Regions from separate parts of the Enterobacter cloacae complex sp. genome, predicted to be linked through region 1. Evidence: predicted binding sites of a transcription regulator. Region 1 holds the regulator's gene; each other region holds the start of a gene.
The links. The regulator LexA, encoded in region 1, represses DNA repair genes until DNA is damaged. The targets are predictions, from matches to a motif close to TNCTGTATGTACATACAGNA.
Positions count from the first base shown of each region.

Region 2: metR (HTH-type transcriptional regulator MetR) is a predicted target of LexA. The motif match lies at 2,567-2,586, and genes of this name have one in related genera.
Region 3: rmuC (DNA recombination protein RmuC) is a predicted target of LexA. The motif match lies at 5,525-5,544, and genes of this name have one in related genera.
Region 4: sulA (SOS-induced cell division inhibitor SulA) is a predicted target of LexA. The motif match lies at 3,780-3,799, and genes of this name have one in related genera.

Region 1 covers NZ_LT991957.1:2,427,305-2,434,538, reverse strand. Annotated here, with positions in the region: gene zur (zinc uptake transcriptional repressor Zur) at 55-567, shown strand; gene DBR02_RS12135 (CsbD family protein) at 614-823, opposite strand; gene dinF (MATE family efflux transporter DinF) at 943-2,280, opposite strand; gene lexA (transcriptional repressor LexA) at 2,344-2,952, opposite strand; gene DBR02_RS12120 (diacylglycerol kinase) at 3,061-3,429, opposite strand; gene plsB (glycerol-3-phosphate 1-O-acyltransferase PlsB) at 3,584-6,004, shown strand; gene ubiA (4-hydroxybenzoate octaprenyltransferase) at 6,094-6,963, opposite strand; gene ubiC (chorismate lyase) at 6,976-7,234, opposite strand, start outside.
Region 2 covers NZ_LT991957.1:2,309,798-2,317,031, reverse strand. Annotated here, with positions in the region: gene DBR02_RS11590 (dienelactone hydrolase family protein) at 1-157, shown strand, start outside; gene metE (5-methyltetrahydropteroyltriglutamate--homocysteine S-methyltransferase) at 240-2,501, opposite strand; gene metR (HTH-type transcriptional regulator MetR) at 2,618-3,571, shown strand; gene DBR02_RS11575 (carboxylate/amino acid/amine transporter) at 3,459-4,358, opposite strand; gene yigL (sugar/pyridoxal phosphate phosphatase YigL) at 4,441-5,241, opposite strand; gene pldB (lysophospholipase L2) at 5,272-6,264, opposite strand; gene rhtB (homoserine/homoserine lactone efflux protein) at 6,376-6,996, shown strand; gene rhtC (threonine export protein RhtC) at 6,993-7,234, opposite strand, start outside.
Region 3 covers NZ_LT991957.1:2,317,089-2,324,322, reverse strand. Annotated here, with positions in the region: gene tatC (Sec-independent protein translocase subunit TatC) at 1-65, opposite strand, end outside; gene tatB (Sec-independent protein translocase protein TatB) at 68-610, opposite strand; gene tatA (Sec-independent protein translocase subunit TatA) at 614-868, opposite strand; gene ubiB (ubiquinone biosynthesis regulatory protein kinase UbiB) at 945-2,585, opposite strand; gene ubiJ (ubiquinone biosynthesis protein UbiJ) at 2,582-3,187, opposite strand; gene ubiE (bifunctional demethylmenaquinone methyltransferase/2-methoxy-6-polyprenyl-1,4-benzoquinol methylase UbiE) at 3,201-3,956, opposite strand; gene rmuC (DNA recombination protein RmuC) at 4,023-5,480, opposite strand; gene udp (uridine phosphorylase) at 5,621-6,382, opposite strand; gene DBR02_RS11590 (dienelactone hydrolase family protein) at 6,642-7,234, shown strand, end outside.
Region 4 covers NZ_LT991957.1:3,764,923-3,772,156, forward strand. Annotated here, with positions in the region: gene DBR02_RS18470 (AAA family ATPase) at 1-1,137, opposite strand, end outside; gene matP (macrodomain Ter protein MatP) at 1,323-1,775, shown strand; gene ompA (porin OmpA) at 1,841-2,893, opposite strand; gene sulA (SOS-induced cell division inhibitor SulA) at 3,250-3,759, opposite strand; gene DBR02_RS18490 (TfoX/Sxy family DNA transformation protein) at 3,977-4,603, shown strand; gene yccS (YccS family putative transporter) at 4,560-6,722, opposite strand; gene DBR02_RS18500 (YccF domain-containing protein) at 6,741-7,187, opposite strand.

The sequences.
Region 1 (7,234 bases):
TACCAGAACATGATAAAGTGAGGGTTTAACCCCTTACCACATCCGAGGTGACCGATGGACAAGTCCACAAAAGAGCTGTTAGCGCAAGCTGAAAAGCTGTGCGCGCAACGCAATGTGCGCCTGACCCCACAGCGCCTTGAGGTCCTGCGTCTGATGAGCCTGCAACAGGGTGCCATCAGCGCCTACGACCTGCTCGACCTGTTACGTGAAAGCGAGCCGCAGGCAAAACCGCCAACCGTCTATCGGGCGCTGGATTTTCTGCTGGAACAAGGGTTTGTGCATAAGGTGGAGTCAACAAACAGCTATGTGCTGTGCCATCTTTTTGACCAGCCGACCCACACGTCCGCCATGTTTATCTGCGATCGCTGTGGCGTGGTGAAGGAGGAGTGTGCGGAAGGGGTGGAAGATATTATGCATACGCTGGCGGCCAGAATGGGCTTTGCCCTGCGCCATAACGTAATCGAAGCACACGGTTTATGTTCTGCCTGCGTGGAGGTGGAGTCATGCCGCCATCAGGATGCCTGTCAGCACGATCACTCAATCCTGGTGAAGAAAAAGCCGCGTTAAGGCCAAAGAAAAGGCGGCTCATGGCCGCCCTTGGGGATAGTGCCGGTTACCAGCGGTAGTCGTTACGGGTTTCCCAGTCTTTGACTTCGTTTTCCGCCTGATCTTTTTCGTAACCGTAGCGCTCCTGGATTTTACCTACCAGCTGATCGCGCTTACCTTCAATGACGGTCATATCGTCATCCGTCAGCTTACCCCACTGTTCTTTCGCTTTACCTTTGAATTGCTTCCAGTTGCCGCCGATTTCGTCTTTATTCATAATCGTGTCCTCGTGTTAAGCGTCTATGAGTATCGTCCGCTTCGTTCTTTTCTGCTGGACGTGATTATTATTGTAGTTAAGGATTCGGAAGTTATTTTTATATTCGGAATCTTTAACCGCTACGATATATCGTGTCGGGCAGGAAACCAGGTATTGTTTCGCCAGTGACGATGCCAGATAACGGCCAGCGAAAGGCCACGCAATGCGAGAAAAACCGCCAGCGCCAGCCACAGGCCATGATTGCCAAGATACGGCACGGACAGCAACGTAAGGCCGAAGCCCGCCGCCGCGACGGCCATGCTGTTGCGCATCTCCGCCCCTCGCGTGGCGCCAATAAACATGCCGTCCAGCAGATAGCACCACACGCCCACCACCGGTAATACCACCTGCCAGAGGATGTAGCGATCGGCAAGCGCCTGAAGCGCGGGCAGCGAGGTAAGTAGCGCGACAATATGCCCACCAAAACAGGCGTAAACCAGGGCAAAGATCAGCGCCACCAGACCCGCCTGACGGCAGGCAGCCCGCCACACCTCGCGTAGCTGGCCGCTTTCACGCGCGCCGTATGCCTGCCCGGAATGCGCCTCCACGGCGTAAGCAAAACCATCCAGCGCGTAAGCGGTAAAGGTCAGTAAGGTCATGAGCACTGCGTTGACCGCGACGATTTCTGGCCCAAGCCGCGCACCAAAAACGGTTAACGCACCAAAACAGAGTTGCAGCAGGAGCGAGCGCAGCATGATGTTGCGATTAAGCGCCAGCAGCTTACGCATATTGCCGCGCCAGGCCGTTTTCAGAAGATCGAGGGTGATGCCGCGCATCGTCAGCACGCGCCAGACCATCCACAAACCGATCAGCAGCGTACCGTACTCAGCAATCGCCGTGGCCAGCGCCGCGCCGCGAACGTTCATGTGCAGTCCCATTACCAGCCAGAGATCGAGCACAATGTTAAGCAGGTTGCCCACCACCAGCAGGATCACCGGCGCGCGGGCGTACTGCACGCCCAGTAACCAGCCCAGGAGGACCAGGTTTGCCAGGGAAGCGGGCGCGCTGAGCCAGCGAATTTCGAGGAAGCGCCGGGCCTGCTCCAGCACGGCATCACTGCCGCCCACAATATGGAGCGCCAGATCAATGAGCGGCGTACGCAACAGGACGATTAACGCGCCGGCACCGAACGCCAGCATGAGCGGCTGAACCAGCGCACGCGCCAGACGCAGGGGATCTTTTGCACCATACGCCTGGGCCGTCAGGCCTGTTGTACTCATGCGCAAAAAGAGCAGCAGCATAAAGAGGAAGCTGGTCGCCGTTGCGCCGATCGCGACGCCGCCCAGATAAATCGGCGAATCCAGATGCCCGATTACCGCCGTATCCACCAGCCCCAGCAGGGGAACGGTAATATTGGAAAAAATCATCGGTAGCGCAAGACGCCACAACGCCTTATCGGCAGAAGTTAGCAATGCCATGGAAATTACCGGAATCAGAAAATAGGCCAGGCTGTAGAGGAGCTACAGCCTGTCAGGAAGAGATTACAGCCATTCACCGTTGCGGATAACGCCTACCGCCAGGCCTTCAATGGAGAAGCTCTGCTCGCGGAGATCCACCACAATTGGGGAGAATTCGTTGTTTTCTGGCAGAAGCTGAACGGTATTACCTTGTTTTTTCAGGCGCTTAACCGTCACTTCATCATCAATGCGCGCTACCACGACTTGCCCGTTACGCACGTCCTGCGTTTTGTGTACCGCAAGCAGATCGCCATCCAGAATACCGATATCTTTCATGGACATTCCGCTAACGCGCAGCAGGAAATCGGCGCTCGGCTTGAACATGCCTGGGTCAACCTGATAGTGCCCTTCAATATGCTGCTGTGCCAGCAGGGGTTCACCTGCGGCGACGCGGCCCACCAGCGGAATACCGGTCTCTTCTTCCACCAGCAGACGAATACCGCGTGAGGCACCGGAAACAATCTCAATCACGCCCTTACGCGCCAGCGCTTTAAGGTGCTCTTCGGCAGCATTAGGAGAACGGAAGCCCAGACGCTGTGCAATTTCTGCACGCGTGGGTGGCATACCCGTCTGGCCGATATGATCCCGAATGAGATCAAACACCTCTTGCTGCCTGGTCGTTAACGCTTTCATACCGCCCCCTGGGTGTATATACAGTTATGCTGTGAGTATATACAGTCAAAGGCGATTTTGGAACCAAAAACTGCACAAAAAACCAGGGACTTAATTATTCCTCGAGGCTCATCGGAAATGCGACCAAAGCAGCGTGACCCAGGTGATCGCCGCGGTGATAATCGACAGCAGCACGGCAGCGGAACCCATGTCTTTCGCCCGGCCAGACAGTTCATGGAATTCCGACCCTATCCGGTCAACAACGGCCTCAATAGCGCTATTAAGAATTTCCACTATCATCACCAGAAGGACAGAACCGATGAGAAGCACGCGGGTGATAGCATCAACATCAAGGAAGCAGGCGATGATAACTGCAACGATCGCGGCAACCGCTTCCTGGCGGAAGGCGGCTTCATTAACCCATGCGGCGCGAAAGCCTTTCCATGAATAACCGGCAGCTTTAATGATTCGGGTTAACCCAGTGGTATTATTGGCCATCTAAAGAACCTTTTATGAGAAATAGCGTCAGTAACTAAAGCTTCAGCGCGTTTTGCTGCAACCTGAAGTATGACGGGTAACAACAGAAATTTTGCGCGCTTTCTGTTATCCTTGCGCCGCAATTGCATTATTAACCAGAGGCTTTACATCGTTTATGTCCGGCTGGCCACGAATTTACTACAAATTACTTAATTTACCATTAAGCGTACTGGTAAAAAGTAAGTCTATCCCAGCAGAACCCGCGCTGGAATTAGGGCTCGATACGTCACGCCCTATTATGTACGTTTTGCCTTATAACTCGAAGGCAGACCTGCTTACGCTTCGCGCTCAATGTCTGGCGCACGATTTACCTGACCCGCTTGAACCCCTGGAAGTCGACGGTACGCTACTGCCGCGCTACGTGTTCATCCATGGCGGGCCGCGCGTGTTCACCTATTACACGCCGAAAGAAGAGTCCATTAAGCTGTTCCATGATTACCTCGATCTGCACCGCAGCAACCCCGATCTGGACGTACAGATGGTGCCGGTGTCGGTGATGTTTGGTCGTCGTCCGGGGCGCGAAAAAGGGGAAGAGAACCCGCCTCTGCGTATGCTCAACGGCATTCAGAAGTTCTTCGCCGTCTCCTGGCTGGGACGCGACAGCTTTGTCCGCTTCTCGCCTTCCGTTTCACTGCGCCGCATGGCGGATGAACACGGCACCGATAAGATCATTGCGCAAAAGCTGGCGCGCGTTGCGCGTATGCACTTTGCACGTCAGCGCCTGGCGGCCGTTGGTCCACGTCTCCCGGCACGTCAGGATCTGTTCAACAAGCTGCTCGCTTCCAAAGCGATTGCCCGTGCCGTAGAAGACGAAGCGCGCAGCAAGAAAATTTCACACGAGAAAGCGCAGCAGAACGCGATCGCGCTGATGGAAGAGATCGCCGCGAACTTCTCCTACGAGATGATTCGTCTCTCAGACCGTATCCTCGGCTTCACGTGGAACCGCCTCTACCAGGGGATTAACGTCCACAACGCCGAGCGCGTGCGTCAGCTCGCGCATGACGGCCACGAGATTGTCTACGTGCCCTGCCACCGCAGCCACATGGACTACCTGCTGCTCTCTTACGTGCTCTATCACCAGGGGCTGGTGCCGCCACACATTGCCGCCGGTATCAACCTGAACTTCTGGCCAGCAGGCCCGATTTTCCGCCGTCTGGGGGCGTTCTTCATTCGTCGTACCTTCAAGGGCAACAAGCTCTACTCCACCGTGTTCCGTGAATACCTTGGCGAACTGTTTAGCCGCGGCTATTCCGTTGAGTACTTCGTGGAGGGCGGGCGCTCCCGTACGGGCCGACTGCTCGATCCGAAGACCGGCACGCTGTCGATGACCATTCAGGCGATGCTGCGCGGCGGTACGCGTCCTATCACGCTGGTGCCTATCTACATCGGCTATGAACACGTGATGGAAGTGGGTACCTATGCGAAAGAGCTGCGCGGTGCGACCAAAGAGAAAGAGAGTCTGCCGCAGATGCTGCGTGGGCTGAGCAAATTGCGCAACCTCGGTCAGGGCTACGTGAACTTTGGCGAGCCCCTGCCGCTGATGACGTATCTGAACCATCATGTTCCGGAGTGGCGCGAATCTATCGATCCTATCGAAGCGGTGCGTCCGGCCTGGCTGACGCCGACGGTCAACGGCATCGCATCCGAACTGATGGTACGCATCAACAATGCCGGTGCGGCGAATGCCATGAACCTGTGCTGTACCGCGCTTCTGGCTTCTCGCCAGCGTTCACTGACCCGCGAGCAGCTGACCGAGCAGATTGATTGCTACCTCTATATCATGCGTAACGTGCCGTACTCCGTGGATTCGACCGTGCCGTCTGCTACCGCCAGCGAGCTTATCGATCACGCGTTGCAGATGAACAAGTTCGAAGTGGAGAAAGATACCATCGGTGACATCATCATTCTGCCGCGTGAGCAGGCCGTGCTGATGACCTACTACCGTAACAACATCACGCATATGCTGATGTTGCCGTCGCTGATGGCAGCCATCATTACCCAGCACCGCCGCATTTCGCGTCAGGAGTTGCTGCGCCATATTCAGACCATCTATCCGATGCTGAAAGCGGAGCTGTTCCTGCGCTGGGGTGAAGATGAGCTGGCGGCAGAGCTCGATAAAATGACCGCAGAAATGCATCGTCAGGGGCTGATTACCATCAGTGATGATGAACTGCATATCAATCCGTCACGTTCTCGTACCTTGCAGCTACTGGCATCCGGCGCGCGTGAGACGTTGCAGCGCTACGCCATCACCTTCTGGTTGTTGAGTGCAAATCCGTCAATCAACCGCGGTACGCTGGAAAAAGAGAGCCGGACGCTGGCTCAGCGCCTCTCCGTTCTGCACGGCATTAACGCTCCGGAATTCTTCGACAAAGCGGTATTCAGCTCCCTGGTGCTGACGCTGCGCGACGAAGGGTATATTAGCGATACGGGCGATGCCGAGCCGGAAGAGACGATAAAGGTTTACCAGATGCTGGCAGAGCTGATTACCTCGGATGTGCGTCTGACGATTGAGAGTTCGACGCAGGGCGAATGATGTTAAAGCCGGGTGGCGCTAACGCTAACCCGGCCTACATGTTCTGCTAAATCGTAGGCCGGGTAAGGCGAAGCCGCCACCCGGCTTTTTTATGACCAGTAACTCATCGCCAGCCCCATAAACAGCACCAGCCCGACGTAGTTGTTATTCAGAAACGCTTTAAAGCAGGCTTCACGCTCGCGCTTCGCGATCAGCTTCTGCTGATACGCAAACAGCAGCCCCGCCACCAGCACGGACCAGTAAAACTCCCAGTTCAGCCCGTTCAGGCGACCAATCGCCACCATCAGCGCCAGCACCGCCACCTGCAATATGCCGATGATCAGTTTGTCGTGACGGCCAAACAGGATCGCCGTCGATTTAACGCCGATCTTGAGATCGTCATCGCGATCGACCATCGCGTACTGGGTGTCGTACGCAACGGCCCACAGAATATTTGCCAGGAACATCAGCCAGCAGCTGAGCGGAACAGACTCGCTGACCGCAGCAAATGCCATGGGGATCGACCAGCCAAATGCCGCACCCAATACCACCTGCGGCAGATGGGTGTATCGCTTCATAAACGGGTAGACCCAGGCCAACGCCAGAGCCGCAACGGACAGCAGAATAGTCATGGTGTTAAGCGTTAACACCAGCATGAAAGAGAGAAGCACCAGCACGACAAACAGGATGCGCGCCTCTTTCCCGGTCACCTGACCGCTCGGCAGAGGACGATTCGCGGTGCGCTTAACATGCCCATCAAATTTTCGGTCAGCATAGTCGTTTACCACGCAGCCCGCAGCGCGCATCAGCCAGACGCCCGCCACAAACACCGCCAGGATCCACAGCGGCGGTATGCCCGGCGTGGCAACCCACAGCGCCCATAAGGTCGGCCACAGCAGCAGCAGCGCGCCAATCGGTTTATCGGTACGCATTAAGCGGTGATAGGCCAGCAGCTTATTCTGCGTCAGACTCCACTCCATTTTCTCTCCCTCTTAGTACAACGGCGATGCAGGCAAAAAGAGTTCCGTCAGTATTAACGGCTTGCCACTCAAACGAAGACGGGAACGGCGCCCCCATAAATCGGCATCGCAACCAATTTCAATAAAATCACGGGTCAGTTCAGACGAGGTGAACAGATAACGCCCAAGCGGCGTCTTGCCGAGGCGTTGCAGTGCCAGCTCCGGCCCGGAAAGTGTAGACTCGGGAACCACCGTTCGCCCGGCAAGCCACGGCTCGCCATCCGCACACAGT
Region 2 (7,234 bases), 120 kb from region 1:
GCGGGCGGCAAACGCGAAGGCCGAAATCGTGGTGTATCCCGATGCCGGACACGCGTTTAATGCCGATTATCGTCCGAGCTATCACGCGGAATCGGCGAAAGATGGCTGGCAGAGAATGCTGGCGTGGTTTAGCCAGTACGGCGGGAAAAAAGCATAAAAAAAACCCGGTGGCGGCTGCGCCTTACCGGGCCTACTGGCAGGCCGGGTAAGCGATAGCGCCACCCGGCAATCCAGCACCACTACGCCTGACGCAGATTCTGCGCCGCCTTCACCATATTCGCCAGCGCGGCGCGCGTCTCCGGCCAGCCGCGGGTTTTCAGGCCGCAGTCCGGGTTTACCCACAGGCGTTCTGCCGGGATGCGCTGGGCGGCTTTTCTCAACAGAGCTTCAATCCACTCCACGCTCGGCACGTTCGGGGAGTGAATGTCATACACGCCCGGCCCAATTTCGTTCGGGTAGTCGAACTCTTCAAACGACTCCAGCAGCTCCATGTCTGAACGCGAGGTCTCGATGGTAATGACGTCGGCGTCCAGCGCGGCAATGGAGTCCATGATGTCGTTAAATTCGCAGTAGCACATGTGGGTGTGGATCTGCGTGTCATCCTTCGCAACGGCGGCGTTAATGCGGAAGGCTTCCACGCCCCACTGTAAGTACGCATCCCAGTCGCTGCGACGCAGCGGCAAACCTTCCCGCAGCGCCGGTTCGTCGATCTGAATGATGCCAATCCCCGCCGCCTCCAGATCCGCCACTTCATCACGCAGCGCCAGCGCGATCTGTTTGGCAATCGTCTCGCGCGACACGTCTTCGCGCGGGAACGACCAGCAGAGAATGGTCACCGGGCCGGTCAGCATGCCTTTTACCGGTTTATCGGTCAGAGACTGGGCATACTTCGCCCACTCCACGGTAATCGCCGCCGGGCGGCTGATGTCACCAATCACTACCGGCGGCTTCACGCAGCGGGAGCCGTAGCTCTGCACCCAGCCGTTCTGGGTAAAGACGAAGCCGTCCAGGTGCTCACCGAAGTATTCCACCATGTCGTTACGCTCGGCTTCACCGTGCACCAGCACGTCCAGCCCGAGGCGTTCCTGCTCGATAATCGCCTGCTTGATGTGTTCCGCGATGCCGGTGCGGTAATGATTCGCGTCCAGATTGCCCTTTTTGAAGTCCAGACGCAGGCCGCGGATCTCGGTAGTCTGCGGGAATGAACCGATGGTCGTGGTCGGCCACGCGGGCAGGTTGAAGCGGGCGCGCTGGGCTTCTGCACGTACCTCGTACGGGCTCTGGCGCTGGCTGTCCCGGGCGGTAATGGCCGCCAGACGCTTTTCCACCGCCGGGTTGTGCACGCGAGCCGAGTGACGACGCGCCTGGATTGGGGCGCTCCAGTCGGCAATCGCCGCCGTATCGCCGCTGTTGAGCGCATCGCGCAGCAGCGCCAGCTCTTCACATTTTTGCAGGGCGAAGGCAAACCAGCTTTTCACTTCTGCGTCCAGGCGAGTCTCCACGCTCAGATCGATCGGACTGTGCAGCAGAGAACAGGACGAAGCCACCCACAGCTCGCGTTTACCGACGATGTCTTTAATTTGCGCGTATTTCTCGGTCAGATCGGCGCGCCAGACGTTACGACCGTTGACCAGACCGGCGGAGAGCAGCCAGTCGGCAGGCAGACGCTTATGCAGCTCCGCCACGTCGTCTTTACCGTGAACGAGGTCCACGTGCAGGCCCTGAACCGGCAGCGCGGTAATGGTGTTGAGGTTCGGCGTCACGCCTTCGAAATAGGTGGTCAGCAGCAGCTTCACCTGGCCAGTGAGCGCGTCATACGCTGGTTTAAAGGCATCCAGCCACGCCTGCGGCAGCTCAAGCACCAGCGCGGGTTCGTCGATTTGCACCCACTGGATGCCGCGTTTGCCGAGCTCGATCAGCACCTGCTTATAAACCGGCAGAATATCGTTCAGCAGGCTGAGGCGGTCAAACGGTTCGCCTTTCACTTTGCCCAGCCACAGGTAGGTTACTGGCCCCAGCAATACGGGCTTCACCTGATGGCCCAGCGCCAGCGCTTCGTCCACTTCATCCAGAAGCTGCGTCCAGGTCAGCGCAAACTGCTGGCCCTTAACGAACTCCGGCACCATATAGTGATAGTTGGTGTTAAACCACTTGGTCATTTCCGCCGCTGCCGCTGGTTCACCCGTTGGCGCACGGCCACGGCCGATGCGGAACAGGGTGTCGATATCTACCGATCCATCGCTGTTCTGATGACGAGCCGGCACGTTGCCAAGCAGCAGGCTGGTGGTCAGAACATGGTCGTACCAGGCGAAATCGCCCACCGGCAGCAGGTCAACGCCCGCCTGTTTTTGCTGATCCCAATGACGGGCGCGCAGCTCGCGGCCCACCGCCAGCAGTTCTTCACGGGTGGCGTTACCCGCCCAGTAGCTTTCTTGCGCTTTTTTCAGCTCGCGACGCAGGCCAACGCGAGGGAAACCGAGAGTGTGAGAGCGGATTGTCATGGCATACCCCTTGTAGAAATTCGTTATTTAGACGTCCAGATGTTTACACTTCTATAATTGGCAGGTACTGTATATTCCTCAAGCGCAAAATGTTCATGGCGAAGTGAAGGACTTTCATGATCGAGATAAAACACCTGAAAACGCTACAAGCGTTGCGGAACTGCGGTTCTCTTGCGGCGGCAGCGGCCACGCTGCACCAGACTCAGTCTGCCCTTTCTCACCAGTTCAGCGATCTGGAACAACGCCTCGGTTTTCGTCTTTTTGTGCGTAAGAGCCAGCCCTTGCGCTTTACGCCGCAGGGCGAAATTTTGCTTCAGCTGGCGAACCAGGTGCTGCCGCAGATTGCCAGCGCGTTGCAGTCCTGCAACGAGCCGCAGCAGACCACTCTGCGCATCGCCATTGAGTGTCACAGCTGTATTCAGTGGCTGACTCCCGCGCTTGAGAACTTCCGCCAGAAGTGGCCGCAGGTGGAGATGGACTTTAAATCCGGCGTCACGTTTGATCCGCAGCCGTCGCTTCAGCAGGGTGAGCTGGATCTGGTGATGACCTCAGACATTCTGCCGCGCAGCGGCCTGCACTATTCGCCGATGTTTGATTTTGAGGTCCGTCTGGTGCTGGCCCCGGATCATCCGCTGGCCGCCAAAACGCGCATTACGCCGGAAGATCTTGCCAGCGAAACGCTGCTGATATACCCGGTACAGCGCAGTCGTCTGGATATCTGGCGCCATTTTCTGCAACCCGCGGGCATCAGCCCTCAGCTGAAAAGCGTGGACAATACCCTGCTGCTGATCCAGATGGTGGCAGCCAGAATGGGGATCGCGGCGCTGCCGCACTGGGTGGTCGAGACGGTTGAACGCCAGGGTCTGGTGGTCACCAAAACCCTGGGTGAAGGATTGTGGAGCCGGCTGTACGCTGCCGTGCGCGACGGCGAGCAGCGTCAGCCGATTACGGAAGCGTTTATTCGCTCAGCGCGGAACCACGCGTGCGACCATCTTCCGTTTGTGCGGAGCGCGGAGCGACCCAGCGGCGATGTACCCATAGCGAAGCCAGGATCACCGTTCCCCCAATAAGGAAGCTCGGCCAGTGCGGCTGTTCCTGCCAGATTGCGAGGTTTACCAGCAGCCCCGCCGGGACGTGTACGTTGTTCATGATCCCCAGCGTTCCGGCGTCTACCTGCGTAGCGCCGTAGTTCCACATAAAGTACCCCAGCCCCGACGCCACCACGCCCAGCCAGACCAGAACGCTCCACTGCACGGTAGTGGTCGGCAGCCTTTGCGGATTGCCGAGCAGAAACCACGCCGCCACCGCGACAATCGCCGCGCCCACATAGAACCATGCAAACGCGTTATGCTGCGGCATCGGGCGGGTTTCCATCAGGCGTTTGTAACCCACCATCCCGATGGCGAAGCTGATATTGGCGAGCTGGACGAACATCAGCCCGGTCCAGAAGTGATCGCTCACCTTGTCGTAGCGAATGATCGCCGCGCCAATTACCGCCAGCGCGGCGCTCAGCAGATATCCCCAGCGCAGGCGGCGCTTGCTGAGCAGGTCGTAAATCAGCGTGATATAGAGCGGCGTCAGCACGGTAAAGAGCAGGAATTCCGAGACGGACAGGTAGACGTAGGCCCGAAAGCTGAACAGATACATGATGCCGAGCTGCATCGCGCCCACCAGCATGTACAACAGAATGGTGTTCAGCGATTGCCCGCGGGTGCGCAGGAACGGCAGGAATACCAGCGCCGCCAGCCCTACGCGCATCAGCACCGAGAAGTAGCTGTCGACCGATCCGGCAAGGTATTCGCCAATCAGGCTAAAGGAGAAGGCCCACAGGATAGTGGTGATAATGAGTAGCGCCACAATGCTTGTCTCTCAGAAAGAAGGACAGGCATTGTAGCGAACTCTTTAGTTGACAACTGAGCAATAAATAATCAAATGAAGATTATTCAAGGAACAGCTTGCGCAAATACTTAGGTACCGCGTTATCGGCGTTGGTGCCGATCACTTCCAGCTCCGGGTGCAGGTCTTTGAGGCGCTGGTGCGCGTTCTGCATGATGCAGCCTTTGCCCGCCATAGAGAGCATCTCGGCATCGTTCATGCCGTCGCCGAATGCGATGCAGTCTTTCAGCTCAAAGCCCAGACGTTTTGCCACCGCTTCCAGGGCGTGACCTTTGGACACGCCGCCCGCCATCACTTCCAGACAGGTCAGCGTGGAGAAGCTCACGTTGACGCGGTCGCCCCAGCGGGCGTTGATCGCCTGCTCCAGCGGCAGCAGCGCTTCGTGGCTTTCGCAGGTAAAGAACACTTTGCTGATCCCCTCCGGATCCAGCAAACCCGGCTCATACAGCGAGTAGTTGAATACCGCTTCCTTGAAGAAGCGCATTTCGTCCGGGCGATGACGGTTCATAAACCATTCGTCGTCACGGTAAACGTTGGTGACGATATCCGGGTTGTTATGCACCACGCCGAACAGATCGGCGGCGATATCACGATCCAGGTTATGAGTGAAAATGAGGTTACCGTCCGTGTCGTGTACGCGAGCACCGTTGGAGGTGATCATGTACGATTTGATTTCCAGGTTATCGCGGATCTGCCCCACGTCCACGTGGTGGCGGCCGGTGGCGAAGACAAAGTTCACGCCGCGGGCGGTCAGGAGTTTTAAGGTCTCTTTCGCGTAAGGCGACAGGGTGTGGTCGGGGGAAAGCAGCGTGCCATCTAAATCAGATGCAACAACCTGGTACATAGGGATTTAAACCTCTGGTGAAAACAGTAATCAGTTATGCCTGTTGAAAAATTCAACAATAGCGTTGAGCGCGACTGAGCGCATAGTGTCCTTTTCGAAAAGGATCTCATGGTACGCGCCGTTGATGACAAGCGGTTTACCCCCTTCACACGGGTGGCCCGTCGCGGCGCGCAGTTCACAGTATCGATCGTGCATGCGGTTATCCACCACACGCTCTTCCTCCGCCTGAATCAGAAGCGTCGGCGTATCATCATCACCCACGCCCGCCAGCACCTGCTCGCCGGCGTGAATGCCTTCCCGCACCCAGTGCCAGGTCGGGCCACCGACGCGTAAGCGCGGCTCATCGGCATAAAAGCGCAGGTTGCGGCGATAGCGCTGCCGGCTGTGGGTTAACACGTTGATGGCAAACGGCAGCGCCCGCCAGCGCCCTGTCCCGATGGCATAATTTTCCCGAATGCGCTGATGGCCCTCAGCCCAGTCGAGAAGATGGCGTACCATCCAGTCAGGGAAGCGAATCACAATGCCATACATCGGCGCGGTAAGCGCGATGGCATCACACTGGTGATCGTAGCGCTGCAAAAACAGCGTGGAAATGGCGCCGCCCATGGAGTGCGCCAGTATATAGCGCTTGCGCCACGGACCTGGCTGCACTTCCTGCTCCCAGAACGCGGCAAAATCGTCGACGTAATCGCTGAAGTTATCCACGTGGCCGCGATGGGTATCCGGCAGCAACCGGCCTGAAAGCCCCTGCCCGCGATGGTCGATAATTAATACGTCGAAGCCCAGATGGAACAGGTCATACGCCAGCTCGGCATATTTGACGTAACTTTCGATACGGCCGGGGCAGACCACAATCACCCGGTCATTTTTTTCATCACGGAAACGAACGAAGCGTACCGGGATCCCTCCGACGCCCGTAAATTCATCTTCCTCTCGCTGGCGCCAGAAATCGCTCAGCGGCCCCATGGAGAAAGCCGCAAATGCGTTTTCTCGTGTTTCCCAGTCCTTTTTCTGCTGAAACATTGGGTTTCCACCCCCCGTAATCCAGGGAATATAGTTTTTTTCGTCATCGGTCACAAAATGACTCAACAATAGCGTATTGTGGCATAAAAACAGACGATCCGGGAGTTTCAAATGACCTTCGAGTGGTGGTTCGCTTACCTGCTGACATCCATCATCCTCAGCCTTTCACCCGGCTCCGGGGCCATTAATACCATGACCACCTCCATCAACCACGGCTATCGCGGCGCGGCGGCGTCGATTGCCGGTTTACAGACCGGGCTTGGCATTCACATTGTACTGGTGGGGATTGGTCTGGGGACGCTGTTCTCCCGTTCGGTGCTGGCGTTTGAAGTGCTGAAGTGGGCCGGTGCGGCGTATTTGATTTGGCTGGGCATTCAGCAGTGGCGCGCGGCAGGCTCAATTGACCTGAATACGCTCTCACGGACGCAAACGCGCGGCCATCTGTTTAAGCGCGCGGTGTTCGTTAACCTGACCAACCCAAAAAGCATCGTTTTCCTCGCCGCCCTGTTCCCGCAGTTTATCGTGCCGCATCAGCCGCAGGTCATGCAGTATGTGGTGCTCGGCGCGACCACCATTATTGTCGATATCATTGTGATGATTGGTTACGCGACGCTGGCGCAGCGAATTGCGGCGTGGATCAAAGGGCCTAAACAGATGAAGGCCCTGAACAAAGTCTTTGGTTCGCTGTTTATGCTGGTTGGCGCGCTGCTTGCGTCAGCGCGTCATGCCTAGCGAGAAATAATGAGATGAATGCCGAAGCCGGCGAACAGCGCGCCGGCAAAGCCGTCGATCCACTTCGCGATGCGCTGGTAGCCGCGACGCATTGCCGGTAAAGCGAACAGGCTGGCAACAATAGTGAACCAGGCGAACGTCTCAACCACGATCAGCAGGAAGATCCCCCAGCGCGCGCCCGCGCCGACGCTGTCACCCACAAACAGCGAGAACACGGAGCCGAAATAGATAATCGCTT
Region 3 (7,234 bases), 110 kb from region 1:
TTTAACAGGCGCTTACGCAGCTCAATGAGGTGCGCAATCAGCGGTTGAGTATCATCTACTGCCATGTTTACGCTTTATCACTCGACGAGGGGGATGATTCGGAAACAGGCGCGGCGGGTTTTACCTCAGCCGTTTTGACCACGGGCTCTTCCGGCGGCACCTGCTTTTTCACTTCGGGCTCCTGAGGCGATTGCTCTGGCGAAGCGGCCTGATGCTCCGCGCTGGAAGGCGTCACACCCTCGCGCTGCTCTTCGCTGCCCTTCACCACCGGATTATGGATGGTGTTTGCTTCATCGCTCGCCTTCTCAGGATCGTTAATGCTGTATGAGCGCTTCATGGATTCAGCCGCTTCGCGTAGCTCATCCATCGACGCTTTCAGCTCCGGCGTCAGGTTGTCCATGCTCGCCTTTTCAACCTTTTTCAGGCTGTCCTGAAATTCCTGAAGCTTCAATTCCTGCGCCAGCTCGTTCTGCACGGTCGTTGCCAGCGAGCGGAGCGCCCGCACCCAGCCCACGACGGTTTTCACCGCAACGGGTAAACGCTGCGGCCCCAGCACGATCAGACCAATCACAAAGACCAGCAGTAACTCACCAAAACCAATGTCGAACACGAATTACACCTGCTCTTTATCGTGACGTTTGGCCTCTTCCTTTTTGGCTTCGTCCTGCTTATCGGCGATAGATTTAGCGGTAAAATCAGCATCCTGACCGGTTTTTTCCTGCTTATTCTCATCATCGCTCATGGCTTTCTTGAAGCCTTTGATTGACGCGCCCAGGTCGGAACCAATCGATCCCAGTTTTTTCGTGCCGAACAGCAGCACAACGATGACGGCAATGATCACTAACTGCCAGATACTGATACCACCCATGCGTGTTCCCCAGTGATAGACGATTAATTAGTCAGATCGCATTATACGTATGCAATCCATCGATAGCGACGCTAATTCAGCGCGTTTTTCGCCAGCCAGCAAGCCAGACAACCACGCCGGCAGCCATAATCCAGGCTGGCATCATTTCCCAGTCCAGACGATTGATCAACAGCAACGTGCCGCTTATCAGCAGCGTCGCGCCAATTCCGAAGAGATAGCGGGACTGCCCCTGACGCACGCGACTGGACTGAAGCTCGTGCGCGATTTTATCCATGCTGTGCTGAAGGTTCTTGCTCTGACGCAAACTGTCGTAAACCAGTTCAGGAATTTCAGGCATTTTTTCAATCCAGAACGGGCCTTTCTCTTTAAGCGAGCGAACCAGCGCAGGAATACCGACCTGATCCTTAATCCAGGACTCAAGGAACGGTTTCGCGGTTTTCCACAAGTCTAACTGAGGATAGAGCTGGCGGCCTACGCCCTCAACGTAAAGTAATGTTTTCTGAAGTAAAACTAATTGTGGCTGCACTTCCATATTGAAACGGCGTGCGGTGTTGAACAGGTTCAGTAAAACGTGACCGAAGGAGATCTCCGACAGCGGCTTTTCAAAAATCGGCTCGCAGACGGTGCGGATCGCAAACTCAAACTCTTCCACGTTGGTATCTGGCGGAACCCAGCCTGAATCCACGTGCAACTCGGCCACCTTACGGTAGTCGCGGTTGAAGAAAGCGATAAAGTTCTCGGCGAGATAACGCTTGTCCTCTTTATTCAGCGAGCCAACAATTCCGCAGTCGATGCCGATGTATTTCGGATCTTCCGGGTGCTCGTAGCTGACGAAAATATTGCCCGGATGCATGTCAGCGTGGAAGAAGCTGTCGCGGAAAACCTGCGTGAAGAAGACCTGCACGCCGCGCTCGGCCAGCAGCTTCATGTTGGTGCCCTGCTTTTCCAGTGCCGCCACATCCGAGACCGGAATGCCGTAGATACGTTCCATCACCATCATGTTCTGGCTGCAATAGTCAGAGTAGACTTCAGGAACATACAGCATCGGGCTGTCTTCAAAGTTACGACGCAGCTGAATGGCGTTCGCCGATTCACGCAGCAGGTTAAGCTCATCAATCAGCGTTTTTTCGTATTCCCGCACCACTTCCAGCGGACGCAAACGGCGGCCATCCGGCAACAGGCGCGGCACCCAGCGGGCCAGGCGATAGATCAGCTTCATGTCCGCTCTGATAACCGGCAGGATATCCGGGCGAATCACCTTAATGACCACCTCTTTGCCATTTTCCTTCAGGCGGGCGGTGTGAACCTGCGCAATAGACGCAGAGGCCAGAGGCTGGATGTCAAAATCATCAAACCAGGTGTCGATGGGAATATTACCCATCGCCTCTTCGATTTGTTGCTTTGCTCTCTCCCCGTCAAACGGGGCGACGCGGTCCTGCAACAGCGCGAGCTGATCGGCAATCTGCGGCGGGAAAAGGTCGCGACGCGTTGAGAGCATCTGCCCAAACTTGATCCAGACAGGACCGAGCTCCTGCAACGCAAGACGCAGGCGTGCGCCCAGCTCCTCATCCTTATGGCGATTCGGCATCCAGAACAGCGTGCGCCGCCAAAGCCGAAGCGGCAGGGTGATGCGCATTCTGGGGATAAGCTCGTCGAGCCCGTAGCTCAAAAAGGTGCGAACGATAAAGTAGAGGCGCCGAATTTCACCAGGCGTCATTTGCCCTCCAGTTTTTCCAGCCGTTTGGTTAACGCATCAACTGCGCGCTCAACTGCCGCGGTCTCTTCAGCAAACCAGGCGACCTCTAAAGGCCCCGGCGCCATACGCCACTCTTCGGTCAGCACCTCGGCAGCATAGCGCTGTTGACGGAGCAGACCTTTGCGCAGGAAAGCGGAGCCCGTGCGCAGCGTTTTGCTTATCCCTTCGGCCGCAATGTCGCCGATATAGGGTGCCAGAAGTTCCGCCGGGTCGAATTCCGCCTGATCGCTGAGTGCAACGAAGTTCTGTACTACCTGAATATCGCCTTCGACCTCCAGCTCACCGCTGCGAATAAGCGCCGTCATCTGCTGACGGTCACGCAGTTTTGGCAGTACGCTCATGTGCGTAATCACCGAGCAGTCAGCCGTGCCTTCCCATTCACCCAGAACGTCAAGCTGGCGTTCGCTGAAGACCAGCACAAGCGGCGTCGAGAACTCCTTTAATACAATACGCAGTACCTTTCCGTTAAGCCGCTGACGTGCGGTTTTCAGCGCCGGTGCGCGATACAGAAAGGCATTCAGTACATTCTCGATGCCAGCGGTGACTAAGGGTTTAATGGGCACGGGAAACCTCCACTCAGAACTTGTAACCACGATGCAGCGCGACGACACCCGCCGTCAAATTGAAGTATTCCACGTTTTCAAACTCCGCATCCTGCATCATCGCTTTCAGCGTGTCCTGATCCGGGTGCATTCGGATGGATTCGGCCAGATAACGGTAACTTTCGGCATCGTTCGCCACCAGCTCGCCAATGCGCGGCAGAACGTGGAAGGAATAGGCATCGTAAGCTTTGCTCAGCGGGTCGATAATGGGTTTTGAGAACTCGAGAACCAGCAGACGACCGCCCGGCTTCAGCACGCGGTACATGGAGCGCAGCGCTTTGTCTTTATCGGTCACGTTACGCAGACCGAAAGAGATGGTGATGCAGTCGAACGTATTGTCCGGGAACGGCAGCGCTTCGGCGTTCGCCTGAACATATTCCACGTTCCCCACCACGCCAATATTGCGCAGCTTTTCGCGGCCCATTTTCAGCATGGAGTCGTTGATATCCGCCAGCACCACACGGCCCGTTTCGCCTACCAGACGGGAGAATTTTGCGGTCAGATCGCCCGTGCCCCCGGCTAAATCCAGCACCGTTTGTCCACGGCGCACGCCGCTGCAATCAATAGTAAAGCGCTTCCACAAGCGATGAATGCCGAATGACATCAAATCATTCATCACATCGTACTTCGCCGCCACGGAATGAAATACGTGGGCCACCATGTCAGCTTTCTGCGCTTTGGCGACAGTCTGAAAGCCAAAGTGCGTTGTGTCTTGTGAATCGTCAACCATCTCAGAGCCTGCTAATCAGTCAAATGTTCGTGAAGTGTAACAGATTGGGCGCATTTGCCCTACGTTTCAACCACCGTGAAAGAAACGTGCCGGCTGCTCATCTGGCGATAAACTCGCCGCTAAATCGTTGTCTTCATTGCGGGAATTTTGCTCAGCGTCGCCTTCGCGCAGGCGGAACTCTTCGTCCTGAGCGGTCGCCTGCTCCACCAGTTCCGGATTAATCTCGCGCTTCACCTCCACGCCCAGGCTGCGGAACGCCTCCGCCTGTGCCAGCAAATTGCCGCGCCCGGAGGAGAGTTTTTTCATCGCCTGGCGGTAATTATCCTGGGCGCGATCCAGGCTTTGCCCCACCGAGGACATATCGTCGACGAAGAGCCGCATTTTGTCGTACAGCTTGCTGGCGCGATCGGCAATCTGCTGCGCGTTACGACTTTGGTGCTCATAGCGCCACAGGTTGGCAATGGTACGTAACGCCACCAGCAGCGTGGTGGGGCTGACCAGCATAATGTTATTTTTCAGCGCTTCGGTAATAAGCTCAGGCTGTCTGTCGAGCGCCAGCAGGAATGCAGGCTCGACAGGAATGAACATCAGCACGTAATCCAGCGATCGCAGCCCCGGCAGCTGCTGATAATCTTTCCTGCCCAGCAGACGAATATGGTTACGCACGGAGGCGATATGCTCCTGCAACGCTGATTCTCGGGTGTAGTCATCGTCAGCGTTGAAGTAGCGCTCATAGGCGACGAGCGTCATTTTGGCGTCGATAACCACATCTTTGCCCTGAGGCAGACGCACAATCACATCCGGCTGCATTCGCGAGCGCGCGTCGTTTTCAATGCTGACCTGCGTCTCGTATTCATACCCTTCGCGCAGGCCCGAGGCCTCCAGCACGCGAGTTAAGACCACTTCGCCCCAGTTTCCCTGCGCTTTGTTATCGCCTTTGAGCGCCCGCGTCAGGTTGATTGCCTCCTGCGCCATCTGCGCATTCAGCTGCTGGAGGTTACGGATCTCGTGCGCCAGGGTGTGGCGCTCGCGCGCTTCCTGTCCAAAGCTGTCCTGCACCTGACGGCGGAAACCGTCCAGCTGTTCGCGCAGCGGCGTCAGCAGGCTGTTCAGGCTCTGGCGGTTTTGTTCATCCACGCGGCGGTTGCTGTGCTCAAAAATACGGTTCGCGAGGTTTTCGAACTGCTCGCTGAGGCGCTGCTCGCTGTTGATCATCTGGCGGATTTTGTCTTCGGCGTGCAGCTGGGTGGATTCAAGACGGGTGGTCACTTCGCGGAGATCGGCCTCCAGCGAGGTGTTGATGTCGCGCAGGTTACGCAGTTCGTTATTGAGCAGTTCACACTCTTCGCGCCAGTGGTCGCTCAGCGCAAGCTGCTGTTTCGTCGCGCTGAGTTCAGCCACGATCTCTTCGCGCTCTGCCAGCTGTTCGGCTTTCTGCTGCGCGTGCTGGTAGCTGGAAATGAGCCAGCCAATCCCCACGCTCGCCAGCGCCACTACCGCATAAACCAGGATTGAGATATCCACAATGCCCCCCTGCATCCACGTATAACCCGCACAAAATAGAATTGTGCTGTATAAACGTCCAGTTTGAAAGGGTTTTCCTGCGAGGCGCTACGCAAAAAATAAAGGCCGAACGCGTCGGCCTTTTATCCCAGAAGAGAGGATTAGAGGAGACGGCGAGCCGCTTCAACCACAATTTTCACCGCATGACTTTCGGTCTGCTTCATGGTTTCGGCGTTCGGGATCTCCTGCTGGGTACGGTTGACGATCACGCCCGCCACCATACCGGCACGCAGACCCTGGCTTGCGCACATGGTCAGCAACGTTGCAGATTCCATTTCATAGTTCATCACGCCCATGGACTGCCACTCTTCCATTGAGCCTTTGAAACGGCTCACCACGCGGCCAGAGAAGGTGTCGTAACGCTCCTGGCCCGGATAGAAGGTGTCGGAGGAGGCCGTCACGCCCACGTGGGTAGTTGCGCCAACGGATTTCGCCGCTTCTACCAGCGCGGTGGTGCACTCGAAGTCAGCCACTGCCGGGAATTCCATCGGTGCAAAGTGCAGGCTTGCGCCGTCCAGACGCACGGATGCCGTCGTAACCAGCACGTCGCCCACGTTGATGTGCGGCTGAATGGCGCCCGTGGTGCCGATACGCAGGAAAGTACGAATGCCCAGCTGCGCCAGCTCTTCAACGGCGATTGAGGTAGACGGACCACCGATACCGGTAGAGCACACGATCACCGCTTTGCCGTCCAGCTCTGCGCGCCAGGTGGTGAATTCGCGATGGGCTGCCAGCTTAACCGGCTTATCCATCAGCGCGGCGATCTTTTCCACACGCTCAGGATCGCCAGGGACGATAGCCAGCGTAGCCCCTTGTAAATCGTTTTTAGTGAGGCCGAGATGAAAAACATCAGACTTAGACATAGGTGACTCCTCTGTGGGTCGGTTAGTCAGAAGAAGTAAAAAGGTACTTTACAGAAGCAATGTGCATTATTTCGTGATGCATCTCACCATGAATGAAAATGATTGCAGTTAATTTCCATCAAATAGTGATTCACATCACATTAACAAGTTATATCGACGGGTGCTGCACAAAAGATAGACGCTATAAGGCACTGTGGATTGTTAACCTGGTGTCTATATTTATCTTTGCGCTAATCCATTCATTGGTACGGAGAATGCCATGACTGAAAAAACCGGTTTTGCACCTGCTGCTGCCCCGCATGCCTCAACCATTGTCTCAACCCCTGAAGAGGCCATCACCGCAGGCGAAACGTCGATTCCCTCTCAGGGAGAGAACATGCCGGCGTACCACGCGCGGCCAAAATCCGCCGAGGGCCCGCTGCCTATCGTGATTGTGGTTCAGGAAATATTTGGCGTTCATGAACACATTCGTGACCTCTGCCGCCGCCTGGCGCTGGAGGGTTATCTGGCCGTTGCGCCAGAACTCTATTTCCGCCAGGGCGATCCGAACGATTACAGCGACATCCCGACGCTGTTCAGCAACCTGGTCAGCAAGGTGCCGGACGCGCAGGTGCTTGCCGATCTTGACCACGTTGCCAGCTGGGCGGCGCGCAACGGCGGCGACCCGCACCGCCTGATGGTGACCGGCTTCTGCTGGGGCGGGCGCATTAGCTGGCTGTACGCCGCGCATAACCCGCAGCTGAAAGCCGCCGTAGCCTGGTACGGCATACTGGTGGGTGAAAAGACCCTGAACTCGCCGAAGCATCCGGTTGATATTGCTACCGATCTCAATGCCCCGGTGTTAGGGCTGTA
Region 4 (7,234 bases), 1.3 Mb from region 1:
AATGTGCACCACACAGCTGATGCGGGAAGGCTCGCCGAAGGCGCGCGGGTGTCCTGGGAACTCGATGACGGATAAGGCGTTGATTTGCCCGATACGTTCGCCCTCGGTCTCCACCAGAATCTGTTCCAGCAGAATTTCATCCTGCATACGGTCAGCAAGATAGCCTTCGCGCCATTCGCGCTGGGCCAGCATCTGGCTAAGCTGCTCGCCGGTAAACGTACCGTTGCCGCTGATTACGCCGACTTCACGCAGCTGTTTACTGATCCAGAGCGGGCAGAGCGGCAGGGTTTCCTGATCGCCGGTGTAGCGTACGGCCTCGCGGATTAAACCAGGCCACGCATCGCTGGCAGGCGAGGGCAGCGCGAAACGTTCCGCCACGGCCATCACCCACTGGCACCACTGCGCCATATCATCGGCATCAGCAATCTGAATATTGTCTTCAAATTCGCTATAGACAGCCTGCTCCGCGAGTTCAGGCTCCATTTCCTGGAAGTCCGCCAGCGATTCGCGATCGCCCGTCAGCACGACGGTCAGCGACAGCGGCATCGACGGGATGGAGACCGGCAGAGGACGTGAATCGTCGTAGCCTACCCAGTCAAAACGTTGCTGCGTCACTACCGTTTTCAGGCGCATCCACAGCAGCGGCTGCGCAAGCAGCGTACGCAGGGAAATGAGCAGCACGCCGCCGTTCGCGCGGTGTACCAGCCCGGGTTGCAGTGACACCTCGCCATTGAACTGACGAAGGCAACCGAACAGCTGTTCGGCTTCCGCCCAGCTGGCAGTAATCACTTCGCCTTTGGCTGCGAACAGCCCGTCGGCCTGTGCGGCGGGTTCGAACGTCACGTCGCGTCCGGCAATATGATACTGACCACCAAAAACGGCGTTCGTTTTTGGCTGCAGCTGGCGCATGGCATCACCGAGAAGCGTCAAATACTCGGCTTCTTCCGGGGCTTTGAGCAGCATGAAGGGAGATGTGGCCCATGGGGATGACATCTGCTCCAGCGCATAATGCAAACGCGGTTGTGTCTCGCTAAGTATGTATTCGTGTTCTTTTGTGAGGTCTGGCTGTGTAAACAGTTCCTGATAGCTTTCGGTATCCGGAACAAGGTCACGCCATGCAAGTTTCGTAATGGTCAAAGTTGATGTTTTTTAGTCAGAAGTAAAACCGTGGAGTATACCGTAAGCGGCGCACTCTGCCCAATCAGGATTCGGGTTTTCATCATGCGGACTGCCGCAGCGTTTCACAGGATATGATTTCTTTTCAGCAGATTGCTAAAAAACTGATATTCTGAACTGAGTTACACGGTAACACTGAGATCGCAATGAAATATCAACAACTGGAAAACCTCGAAAGCGGCTGGAAATGGAAGTACCTGGTCAAAAAGCACCGTGAAGGGGAGCTGATCACCTGCTACATCGAAGCCAGCGCGGCACAAGAAGCTGTGGATATGTTGCTGACCCTCGAAAACGAACCGGTACAGGTCAACGGCTGGATCGAGAAACATATTAATCCGGCCTTGTTGAACCGGATGAAGCAAACTATCCGCGCTCGTCGTAAACGGCATTTCAATGCCGAGCATCAGCACACCCGTAAGAAATCTATCGACCTGGAGTTTATGGTCTGGCAACGTCTGGCCGGGCTTGCGCAACGGCGCGGGAAAACGCTGTCGGAAACGGTGGTGCAGCTGATTGAAGATGCCGAGCATAAAGAGAAGTATGCCAGCCAGATGTCGACGCTGAAGAACGATTTGCAGGCACTGCTGGGTAAAAAATAACGTTTTTGCTTTTGTTCAGATAATAAAAAACCCCGCATGGCGGGGTTTTTTTATAAGACGATAACTTATGCCGCAGGCTGAGTTACAACGTCTTTGATACCTTTAACTTCGATCTCTACGCGACGATCTGGTGCCAGGCAGTCGATCAGTGCAGCGCGTGGTTTCACGTTGTCACAGGTAGAACCGGTAACTGGGTTAGATTCGCCCATACCACGTGGGGAGATCTTGTTAGCTGGGATACCTTTAGATACCAGGTAATCAACTACAGACTGAGCACGTTTCTCAGACAGACCCTGGTTGTAAGCGTCAGAACCGATACGGTCGGTGAAGCCCAGAACCACTACAGAACCGTCTTTAGGATCCAGGTTGCTCAGCTGGGTGTACAGCTGATCCAGTGCCTGCTGACCTTCTGGTTTCAGGGTAGCTTTGTTGAAGTTGAACAGAACGTCAGACTTCAGAGTGAAGTGCTTGGTCTGTACTTCTGGAGCTGGAGCCGGCGCTGGAGCTACGACTGGCGCATCTTCCTGCTGACCGAAACGGTAAGAAACACCAACGCTCAGCATGCCGTTGTCTGGACGAACGCCAACGGTAGCACCGTCACCGATGTTGTTAACCCACTGGTATTCCAGACGGGTAGCGATGTCGCGGGTCATTGCCCACTCAACGCCGCCAGCGAATACTGGGGAAACGCCAGTGTCGTGGTCGTCACCAGCGATGCTGTTGCTGGAGTCTGCACGCCATACCATGCCGCCCAGACGGGTGTACACGTCCAGATCGTCAGTTACTGGGTAACCCAGTTTAGCGGTCAGCTGAACGCCTTGAGCTTTGAAAGCGCCATTTACGTTGTCGCCTTTGTACGGCATACGACCTAACCAGTCGTAACCCATTTCAAAGCCAACATACGGGTTAACCTGATAGCCACCGAACGCACCTGCACCCAGCTGGCTCTCGTGAGTAGGGCCATCGTTGTTCAGGCTGCTGTTGTACCAACCGGTGTCATGGAACTGAGACCAGCCCAGTTTACCACCTGCATACCAGGTATTATCTTTCGGAGCGGCCTGCGCTACGGTAGCGAAGCCAGCCAGTGCCACTGCAATCGCGATAGCTGTCTTTTTCATTTTTTGCGCCTCGTTATCATCCAAAATTTGCCATGAATATCTCCATCGGAGAAATCACGGTTAAATCCTTCACCGGGGGGCGTGGTCAAATATAAACCTACCGATATCTTCGGCTTAGGCCGAGCACCCCTGGCGATGTAAAGTCTACAACGTAGCTGAAAACTTACAAGTGTGAAGTCCGTCAGGCATATGAAAAAAAAAGTTCCGTATACCTAATATTTAACATTTTTTGAACGATTTTTGTGCAGTAAAATTAACGAGAACCGCGTCAGACAAGCCTTGCCGCAGTTTTGGCGCATTGAACTTTTTTTGCATACTGCGGTCGAAAAAAATTCCAGGAAAACTCTTAAAATGACTCAATGGTACACATTTGAGTGAATTTTTAGCCCGGGATGTTGTCCTCTGCGATAGGAATCTTCACGAACCGGCCGCATGATGAACCCCATCGCATTACCTTCTTCAGCAGCTTCAGTCAGACGCAAATGTTCCTCTTGCGACAGATCTTCAGGTAACCATCCAATCACGACGCTATAGTTCCCGGTACGTAATGCCCGAACCATCGACTCGACCGTATCGCAAGGGGAGAGTTGGTTGATCTGCATTACCTTCGCCAACGGCAGACCCGCCGACTGAACCCATTCACGACTTAATTTTTGCTGTGGCGTCAGCCAGAGCTGCCAGCGAGACTGTTGGCCGAGCTGCTGCAAAAGCGGCAGGAGTAACAGTTGTGTTAACAGCGGCTGGTCTTCACGGTAAACCACTTCACTGATAAGCCCTGTCGATACACGCCCGATAGAATTCTGCGCAACATTGCCTGCGGCAGAAGTAGAAGGTGTTAAGTGATTTGCATAGCCTGAAGTGTACATGTTCATTCCAGCCCTGTGGTTACTGTATGGATATACAGTAACCCCTGTGTGCATAAAGATCAACCTCATTTTCGGAAAGCGACTCGCAAATTTCATCCATTCCCGGTGAACCTGAAAAAATCATCTTGCCCAACGGCAATAAGTTGCCTATTTTCCTGCTAACGGATCCGTTAGTAAGAAATATCGTGTTTACTCTATGATTTTAAATGGAATTATCATGAAAAAGATATCCTATGAGCGGATTTATCAATCGCAGGAATACCTCTCTCCGCTGGGTGAAATTCACCATCGAGCCCTGTTTGGCGGTTATACCCTGGCCGTGGATGAAGCTGTGTTTGCAATGGTGTCTGACGGTGAGCTTTATCTTCGCGCCTGTGAGCAGAGTGCAAAATACTGTGTAAAAAATGCCTCCTCTTTTCTGACGCTGATGAAACGAGGACGTCCTGTTCTGCTTAATTACTATCGTGTGGATGAGGGGCTTTGGCAAAACAGGGAAAAGTTGCTTCAGCTCTCCTCGTTTGCGCTCGATGCTGCCAGGAAAGAGCGCTACCAGCGCCATCAGCGTAACCGGCTAAAAGACCTGCCAAACCTGACTTTTCAGATTGAGGTCCTGCTGATGGAAGCGGGTATCACCAATGAAGAGACGCTACGACAGCTGGGTGCGAAGACGAGCTGGCTGAAAATGCGCTCCAGAAATAAGGCGCTGAGCATCCGGGTTTTGTTCGCGCTTGAAGGCGCCATCGAAGGGCTTCACGAAGCGGCACTCCCGGCGGATATTCGCCGGGAGCTTACGGAGTGGTTTAATGCGCTGCCTGAGTCGCAGGGGCATCATTCCGCCAGGTAGCAATCTGCTGTCGCAGTCGACAAATTTCCGGCAGCAAAGCGATAAGCAGGCCAATTTGCTGTAGGACCAGCGGAGCTTTGTTGTCGGTCCCCGGATCCAGGTGTGCAATACGCTGCACCAGTTCATCCAGTGCCTGGTGCACCCGCGGCTCATCCGCAGGTTGGTGATGAAGCGCGTCATCAACGTAGCAAACGGCATCGTCCAGCAGCGCCAGGATCTCCGGATTGGTCAGCTTTTCACGGTGGGCGCCCAGGGTAGAGATATAGCTGGTGAACGTGTGGTTCAGGCACAGCAGCCGGAAGGCCGTTTCGCGAATTTCTGCCGTGGCGCGCGGCTCTGTTGACATATTAGAGACGACTGAAGCCAGCTCTGCGTCAGTGTTATGCGCATCGCGGCGGGCAATGCGATAGGCCAGACGGTTATCGCGACCCTGATGGTACTGCTCAAGAATGGCGTCCAGATAGCGGCAGTTGGCGTTCATTGCTCTGTCGGAGACGCGCGGTAAGTTTCGAAAACGCCAGTCAGGCCAGATGAAGCTCACCGCTGCCCAGGCAATGGCGCAGCCGATTAGCGTGTCGATCACGCGGGGGAGGGCAACTTCAAACCCTTCCCCCAGCAAATTGAAGCAGAGCAGCACCAGCAACGTGATGAACATTGTGGCGTGAGCGTACTGCACATTGCGGAAGGCGAAGAACAACACGCCGGTGATCACAATAAGGATAAGCTGTCCTTCTACAGAAGGCACAAAATAGAGCACCGGCAGACCGATGGCGACCCCGACTAACGTCCCGACAATACGCAGCGCAAGTCGATGGCGGGTAGCGTTATAGTTCGGCTGGCAGACGAACAGGCTGGTCAGCAGGATCCAGTATCCGTGATGCAGCCCTGTTATCTGGATAAATGCATAGCCCACGCACAGCACCAGCGACATCCTCACCGCATGGCGAAAGAGTGCGGAATCCGGCGTAAAATGACGGCTCAGGCGCAGCCAGATATCGCTGAAGCCGTTCAGACTGTCATCCGCAAGCCGGTTGTCAGCATCGTTGGCCGGCATCGCCATCGCCTGTTCAGACTCAATGGTGGCCAGCTGGGCATCAATGGCTCGCAGGTTGTTGAGCAGGAATCCCAGGGCTTTGAACTGCTCCGGCGAGGTTCCGCTGGCCTGAACGCGATCGAGCGCCGCATCCAGGTGACTGAACGCGCGCTCAAAGCGAGGATCATGCTGATAGGGCGTGCGCAGCAGTATTGAGCGCGCAAGCTGCTGGCAGGCCTGAGACTGCATCGACAGCAGGCGCTGGAAGCGAAACATCACGTCGCTGTAGCGGAATTTCTCGCGCAGATCAGCGTACTGCACATGCGAGGAGCTGGCGCGCTCGTGAATATCCTGGGCGACAAAGTAGTAGTGGAGGGTGCGTCGGGTACCGCGCTGACCGCGATCGCCGCGCAGACGGGTGAGCAGAGACGCTTTGGTCTGGTTCAGCGTAGCGACCAGTTGGCCATTTGCCAGCGCCAGATCGTACAGCGGCGCCTGGCTATCCTCTTCGATATCCGGATCGAACAGCCGCGACTTCAGCTCCAGATAGTGGGCCAGCTGCTCATAGCTGCGGGCAAGGTTGTCCTGCAAGGCACGGACCGGAAAAATAAGATGCCCGGTTAAGGTCAGCAGGTTATACCAGATAGCGCCCAACAGCAGCAGGAGTGGCTGCTGATACCACTGATCGTAAAGGGAGACCCCCAGCATGGTGTAAATGGCAATCAGCAGGGCGCCGAACGCGATAGTGGCGTAGCGTTGCCCGAGGCCGCCGAGCAAAATGAAGCCGCTGGTCGACACCGTCAGCCCTAAGGCAAACAGCCAGGGCCAGGGGAAAAGCAGCTCCACGGAGGCGGAGGCAATAAAGAAGCAGACCAGCGTGATGACCAGGTTACGCAAACGTCCGGCCAGGCGGTCGTCAAGATCGGCCAGCGCGCCGGCCACCACCCCAAGCGTGAGGGGAATGGTGAGCTTAACGTCATTCAGCCACCACGGCAGCGCCACGGTGCCGCAGAGAGCGATAAAGATCCTGACGTTATACAGCCAATTACTGTTCCACGTATAGCGACGAATCAGGGGGCTTAGCATGAGAGCGGCCAGTCCTTATTACTGAAAACGACGACGGGCATTGGCTTCACGCGCGGCTTGCGCCACTTCGACCGGGACAACGCGGCGTCCGACCGGCCACAGGGCGATGGTGGCAATCTTGAAATTAGCGATGCCAACCGGAATGCCAATAATCGTAATGCACTGGGCGATACCGGCGAAGATATGCATCAGACACAGCCACCAGCCAAAGAAGATCAGCCACAGAATATTCAGCAGCGTGCCGCCGGTATTCTTCAGGGCATTTTTTCTTTCCGGCTCCAGCTCATCCACGTGTACGGCTTCATTTCCATAAGGAACGAGGGACAGTTTGGTGATTTCCCAACAGGAGCGCGTCAGCGGAAGCGTAAAGATGAGCACAATGCTCACCAGGGTGGCGAAAAGCCAGGAAAGGGTGGTGGCAAAACCGCCAAGGACAAAATTCAACACATTCAGAACGGTACGCATAAACCCTCATTTCCTTCGATATGATTAACGCCTGGTGATTGTAACGT